3 regions of the Kitasatospora sp. NPDC087315 genome follow, and region 1 is predicted to be linked to each of the others. Evidence: riboswitches for the same ligand, from Rfam matches in the RefSeq annotation. Region 1 holds a riboswitch; each other region holds the start of a gene.
What was found. Region 1 has a riboswitch for thiamine pyrophosphate ahead of ACIO5D_RS21665 (purine-cytosine permease family protein). Riboswitches for the same ligand answer to the same signal wherever they lie in the genome.
Positions count from the first base shown of each region.

Region 1 (2,257 bases):
CCGCCGGCCGAGGAGTCGTGCGGGCCCCAGCCGCCGAGCGGCTGGCCCGCGCCGAAGGGGTGCTGCTGCGCGGGCGGGCCCGCCGGGGCGCCGTACGGGTCGTGGGCCGCGGCGGGCGGGGCACCGTACGGGTCGTGCGCCGCGGCGGCCGGGGCGCCCGTGGTGGCGTACGGGTTGACGGCGGGCGCGACGGGCGCCGTCGGCAGGGCCGGTGCCTCGGCGAGCGCCGGGGCGGGCGCGGCCGGCGGCCCCGCCGGGGCGGGCGGCACGACCGGCGGCGGGGCGTCGATGTACCCCGGGCCGGGGTGGCCGGCCTCGACCGGGGCGGGCGCGGACACGGGAGCGTCGGCAGCCGCGGCCGCGGCGGGTGCCTCGGCCGGCGCCGGGGCGCTGATCTTGCTGAACGCCAGCGTCGGCGTGGATCCGCCGGCCGCCGGAGCGGCGGGCGCGGCGGGCACCGCCGGTGCCACGTCGGTGGTGGTCCGGTCGGCGGGCGCCTGTGCGGGGGTGGCAGCGGCGGACGCGGACTGCTGCGCCGGACCGTCATGAGCGGGACCCACCACCCCCTGGCCGCCGGAGGGCTGTTCCCCCTGCGGCCCGGTGGACCCAACCTCGCGCTCGGTGCTCACGGACGACCTCCATAGCTGACAGGACCAAGAAGCATAGTTTTTCGCACACTCGATTCGATTGCCGTAAGGACCCTTCTGAAGAAGTCATAAGAATCCTTAGCCAGGTCCGACGGCCCCGTCCGGAAACCCGGCCGAACGCCCCCGAACCACCACCCCCACCGGCCGCTCGCCCACCGCCGCCGGATGTCCCTCGCGGCCGGGGCGCCCAGCGCCTGGCCTTGGCGTTCACCCCCGTGCCGGTTAGCCTGTCGCTCACAACTGACACGCGGGAGCTTGGACCTTCCCAGGCTGAGAGTGCGCTGGTCGACCGTACGCCACGACGTCCGTGGGCGGACCGTCGAGGGGGCGCTGACCGCCGGAACCTGTCCGGGTAATGCCGGCGTAGGGAGTATCGGCCATGCCGCCTGCTTCGCCATCCTCTTCTTCGGGCGCGCCCGCGTCCAAGGGTTTCTCCGAACCGTCCACGACCGTTCACTCCGACGCCGGTCCCCCCGTGCCCGGTTCCGCCGCCGTGCCCGGCTCCCCCACCGCGACCGGTGCCGCCGCGGCCACCGCCGTCCTGGACCGGCCGGACCGGTCCGAGCGGGTCGAGGCGCCGCTCGTCCTGGACACCGAGCCGCCGCGCACGCTCCGCTTCCGCGACCACTTCGCGCTCTGGATGAACCTCGGCGTCAGCCTGATCGGCTTCACCACCGCCGCCACCGTGCTGGGCGCGCGGGGCAGCGAGCTCTCCCTGGCCGCCGCCGTGACCGCGATCGCGGCCGGGACCGTGGTCGGCACCGCGATGCTCGGTGTGGCCGCCCTGATCGGGGCCCGTACCGGCGCACCGGCGATGGCGAACCTGCGCGGGCTGTTCGGGACGAAGCTCTCGTACGTGCCGACGGTGCTGAACATCGTCCAGTGCGTCGGCTGGGGCGTGTACGAGCTGCTGGTGATCGCGATGGGCGCGCAGACCGTCGTCCACACCGAGGGCTACCGCTGGGCCTTCGTCCTGCTGGCGGGCGCGCTGACCACCGCGCTGACCATCTGGCCGCTGGGCTCGATCGCGGTGCTGCGGCGGTTCGTCGCCGGGGCGGTCGCGGTCGCGATGGTGTACTTCACCGTCCAGCTGGGCCGGCACGGCGTGCCGGACCCGGGCGCGGGCAACTGGCACGGCTTCCTGAAGGCCACCGACGCGATGATCGCGGTGTCGATCTCCTTCGTGCCGCTGGCCGCCGACTACACCCGGCACTCGCGCACCCCGCGCGCCGCGTTCTGGGGCAGCTTCTCCGGCTACACCGTCGCCCAGGTCTGGTGCTACGTGCTGGGCCTGATCGCGCTGCTGCAGTCCGGCGGCGACCCGGACCGGATCTTCGACTCCTTCCTGGGCGTCTGGGCCGGCTGGGCGTTCCTGCTGGTGCTGGTCCTGCGCGAGACGGACCAGTCCTTCGCCAACGTGTACTCGACCGCGATGTCCGTCCACAACCTGCTGCCCAGGGTGGACCGCCGGGTGCTGACCGGCGGGACCGGGCTGCTGATCACGGTGCTGGCTCTGCAGATCACCGAGTTCACCGACTCCTACTACGCCTTCCTGGGCCTGATCGGCTCGGTGTTCGTGCCGATGTTCGCGGTGCTGGCGGTCGACTACT
Region 1 is NZ_JBIUYD010000014.1:202,917-205,173, reverse strand. It holds gene ACIO5D_RS21670 (S1C family serine protease) at 1-629, opposite strand, end outside; TPP riboswitch at 885-1,034, shown strand; gene ACIO5D_RS21665 (purine-cytosine permease family protein) at 1,123-2,257, shown strand, end outside.

Region 2 (2,257 bases), on a different contig from region 1:
CCGCGCTACCCGGCGAGCGCCGACTTCAGCGGCACCGCGGGGTCCGCCGCCAGGGCCGGGTCCAGCGCCGTACCGCGCTCGATCAGCCGGCGGCCCTGGGCGAGGTCGCGCGGACGGTCCACCGCGAGCAGGGCGCGCGGCACACCGTCGCGCAGCCAGAGCACCGACCAGGACGGCTCCCCGGGTGAACCGCGCCACAGCGGCTCGTCACCGGCCCCGTGCCGCCCGGCGTACTGGACCATGCGGCCGAACTGCTCCGACCAGAAGTACGGCACCGGATCGTAGGGCGCCTGCGCGCCGAGGACGGCGGCGGCCGCCGCCGCGCCGGACTGCAGCGCGTGGTCCCAGTGCTGGACGGCCAGCCGGACGCCGGAGCGCGCCGACGGATAGCTGACGCAGTCCCCCGCGGCGAAGACGCCGGGCAGGCTGGTGCGCAGCCGCTCGTCCACCAGGACGGCACCGGCCGCGTCCAGTTCGACGCCGGAGCCGGCCAGCCAGCCGGTGGCCGGCCGGGCGCCGATCCCGACCAGCACCTCGTCGGCCGGCAGGTGCGAGCCGTCCGCCAGCAGCACCGCGCCGGGCTCCACCGCCGCGACCCCGACGCCGCAGCGCAGGTCCACCCCGGCCTCGGCGTACCAGGCGGCCATCGCCCGGCCGATCCCGGCGGGCAGCGCGCCGGGGACGGGCGCCGGGCCCATCTCGACGACCGTGACCTCGCACCCCGCCGCCCGGGCGGCGGTGGACACCTCGGCGCCGATCCAGCCCGCGCCGACCAGCACCAGGCGCAGGCCCGGCCGGAGCAGGGCACGCAGCGCCAGCGCGTCGTCCAGGGTGTGCAGCAGGTGCGCGCGCTCGGCGCCGGGCAGGGCCCGCGGGGCGGCACCGGTGGCGATCACCAGCGTGCCGTACGGCAGATCGCCGGCGTCGGTGTGCAGCACCCCGGGGGTGAGGCCGGTGGCGCGGCGGCCGGTGAGCAGTTCGACGCCCAGGTCCGCGAAGTCGAGGTCGAGGGTGGTGGCATCGGCCTTGCCGAGCAGCACCTCCTTGGAGAGCGGCGGCCGGTCGTACGGCGCGTGGGGCTCCTCGCCGACCAGCACGATCCGCCCCTGCCAGCCGCCCTGCCGCAGCCCCGCGGCGCACTGCGCCCCGGCCAGCCCGGCCCCGACCACGACCACCTGATCCGTCCCGCTCAGCTCTGCCACGCCGTCACTGTACTCAGCGGCGGCCGTCCGTCCGGGCCCCACCCGGGCTCGGGTCCACCCCTCGTACGCGCCTTCGGCCGGGGCGGGACGCGGAGTTAAGGTGGTGGCACCAATTCACGGGAGCCCGGCGGACCGGGCTGAGAGGCGGGCTGACACGGCCTGCGACCGTCCGAACCTGATCCGGGTCATACCGGCGAAGGGAGAGCAGCGACTTTGACACGCTTGGCCAAGGGCGCGCATGCCGACGTCCTGGTGATCGGCGGGGGCATCATCGGCCTCGCCGTCGCCTGGCGCGCGGCCCGGCGCGGGCTGGGGAACATCGTGGTGATCGACCCGGCGCACGGCGGCGGCGCCGCCCGGGTCGCGGCCGGCATGCTCGCCCCCGTCACCGAACTCCAGTACGGCGAGGAGCCGTTGCTCCGCCTCGGGATGGCATCCAACGAGCGCTATGCCGCCTTCGCCGCCGAACTCACCGAGGCGAGCGGCGGCCAGGACACCGGCTACCGCCAGTGCGGCACCGTCGCCGTCGCCCTGGACTCCGACGACCGCGCGGAACTGCGTGAACTGCACGCCTTCCACCAGCGGCTCGGCCTGGACTCGCACTGGCTCACCGGCCGCGAGGCCCGCAGGCTCGAACCCATGCTCGCCCCCGGCGTCCGGGGCGGTCTGCACGTCACCGACGACCACCAGGTGGACGGCCGCCGGCTGGCCAGGGCGCTGGTCCTCGCCTGCGAGCGGGCCGGCGTCCTGCTGCACCGCGCCGAGGCCACCGAACTGCTGGTCGAGAACGACCGCGCGGTCGGCGCCCGGCTGGACACACTGGAGACCGTCACCGCCGACCGGATCGTGCTCGCCGCCGGTCCGCACAGCCACCGGCTGCCCGGCCTGCCCGAGGGCGTGCTCCCCGCGATCCGCCCGGTGAAGGGGCAGATCCTGCGGCTGCGGGTGCCCGAGCCGTACCGGCCGTTCCTCTCCCGCAACGTGCGCGCGGTGGTGCGCGGCCGGCACCTCTATCTGGTGCCCCGGGAGAACGGCGAGCTGGTGATCGGTGCCAC
Region 2 is NZ_JBIUYD010000009.1:37,530-39,786, reverse strand. It holds gene ACIO5D_RS14635 (NAD(P)/FAD-dependent oxidoreductase) at 6-1,202, opposite strand; TPP riboswitch at 1,309-1,421, shown strand; gene thiO (glycine oxidase ThiO) at 1,416-2,257, shown strand, end outside.
Region 2: linked by a shared signal. The riboswitch ahead of thiO (glycine oxidase ThiO) and the one ahead of ACIO5D_RS21665 (purine-cytosine permease family protein) in region 1 are both predicted to bind thiamine pyrophosphate.

Region 3 (2,257 bases), on a different contig from region 1:
CGGTCTTGCGGCGGGCCGTCAGCGGGACGTACCGCAGCAGCACTCCGGCGTGGACGGTCATGTAGTCCACGCCCTGCTCGCACTGCTCGACGACGGTGTCGCGGTAGACGTCCCAGCTGAGGTCCTCGGCCTTGCCGTCGACCTTCTCCAGCGCCTGGTAGAGCGGCACGGTGCCGATCGGCACGGGGGAGTTTCGCAGGATCCACTCGCGGGTGGTGTGGATGTTGCGGCCGGTGGAGAGGTCCATCACGGTGTCCGCGCCCCAGCGGGTGGCCCAGGTCATCTTCTCCACCTCCTCCTCGATCGAGGAGGTGACGGCGGAGTTGCCGATATTGGCGTTGATCTTCACCAGGAAGTTGGTGCCGATGGCGGCCGGCTCGACCTCGGGGTGGTTCACGTTGACCGGGATGACGGCCCGGCCGCGCGCCACCTCGGAGCGGACGAACTCCGGCGCCAGGCCCTCGCGCAGGGCGACGAACTCCATCTCCGGGGTCACGATGCCGCGCTTGGCGTAGCCGAGCTGGGTGACTGCGGCGTCGCCGCGGCCGCGCAGGGGGCGGCGCGGGCGGCCGGGGAAGACGGCGTCCAGGTTCTTCAGGTTTCCGCCGCGCGGCGAGGTGTGCTTGATCCCGTCGTCCTCGGGGCGGGCCTCGCGGCCGTCGTACTCCTCGACGTCGCCGCGCTGGCGGATCCACGCGTCGCGCAGCGCGGGCAGGCCGCGCCGTACGTCGGGCTCGTACGCCGGGTCGGTGTACGGCCCGGAGGTGTCGTAGAGCGGGACGCTCTTCTCGTTGGTGAGCACGACCTCGCGGTACGGAACGCGCAGGTCGGGGCGGGACCCGTCGCGGTAGGCCTTGCGCCAGGCCGGGGTCGGATAGCCGGTGCCCGCGCTGCTGACGGCGGCGTTCTGGGCAGACTGCGGCTGTGCATCAAAAGTGGTCATCAGACCTTCAACTCCCTACGCCGGCATTACCCGGTCAGGTTCCTGCGGTCGGCGCAGCGTTCGGCACGTCCAGCGACGTCCCGGTCAGCGCCCTCTCAGCCCGGTGCTCCGAGCTCCCGTGTCCGCAGGCGGTATTGCCCGCGCATGACGTCCAACACCGTAGCGAGCCGATCGCGGCTGGTCCAGAGGGGGTCGGTGCCCGGCGATTCGGCCGGCGGGCCCACCGGGGGAGCCCGGCCCGGCAGACTGGCAGTCACACGGGCAGGCGACGAGGGAGGCCGTAGTGGTCGGAAGCACAGGGCGGGTCACCGGTCCGGTCGGAGCCGGTCTGGTCGGCGAGGTGATGGTGCACGTCAGGGAGCGCCAGGGGACGGAGGCCTTCCTGGCCTACCTCGCCGTACCGGGCGACCGGCTGTCGGTCGGCACACCGGTGGTGGTGGTCGAGTACCACCCGCCCCGGACCGTCTATGTGGCACCGGTCTTCCCGTGACACGCTTGTGACAGCCCGTCACGTCACTTCCCTTTCCTTCGAGTTGCCCTGAGCGGACAATCCGAACCGGCGCATCTCATGCGCCGGAAGGGGGAGTTGAACCATGGTGCTCATCATCGCGGGGGCCGTCGTCGCCGCGCTGGTCTTCGGGATCACGCTCTTCAAACTCATGTGGCGGGTGGCGGAGCCCAACGAGGCTCTGATCATCTCCGGCTCCCGGCACCGGACCGAGGGGGTCGGCGACGGTCTGGGCTTCCGGATCGTCACCGGCCGCGGGACCTTCGTCACGCCGGGCCTCCAGGGTGTCCGCCGGCTCTCACTGGACCTCAACGAGGCCGAGCTGAACGTCGAATGCGTCACCTCACAGGGCATCCCGGTCCACGTCAAAGGCGTGGTGATCTTCAAGGTCGGCGACGACGAGGTCTCCATCGCCAATGCCGCCCGGCGCTTTCTCGACCAGCAGAAGCTGATCAGCCAGCGCGTCCACAACGTCTTCGCCGGCCACCTGCGCTCGATCGTCGGCGGGCTCACCGTCGAGGACATGATCAGGGACCGCGAGCGGCTCACCGGGGAGACCAGGGCCGCCTCCGGGCTGGAGATGGAGAAGCTCGGGCTGATCATCGACACCCTGCAGATCCAGGAGATCATCGACCCCACCGGCTACATCAAGAACCTCGCCATCCCGCACGCCGCCGCCGTCCAGCGGGACGCCCGGATCGCCCAGGCCGAGGCCGACCGGATGGCCACCGAGGCGGAGCAGGAGGCCGCCGCGCGCAAGGCCGAGGCCACCCGCAACAGCCAGATCCAGCAGTCCGCCTACCAGG
Region 3 is NZ_JBIUYD010000015.1:197,534-199,790, forward strand. It holds gene thiC (phosphomethylpyrimidine synthase ThiC) at 1-943, opposite strand, end outside; TPP riboswitch at 939-1,073, opposite strand; gene ACIO5D_RS22760 (hypothetical protein) at 1,227-1,433, shown strand; gene ACIO5D_RS22765 (flotillin family protein) at 1,537-2,257, shown strand, end outside.
Region 3: linked by a shared signal. The riboswitch ahead of thiC (phosphomethylpyrimidine synthase ThiC) and the one ahead of ACIO5D_RS21665 (purine-cytosine permease family protein) in region 1 are both predicted to bind thiamine pyrophosphate.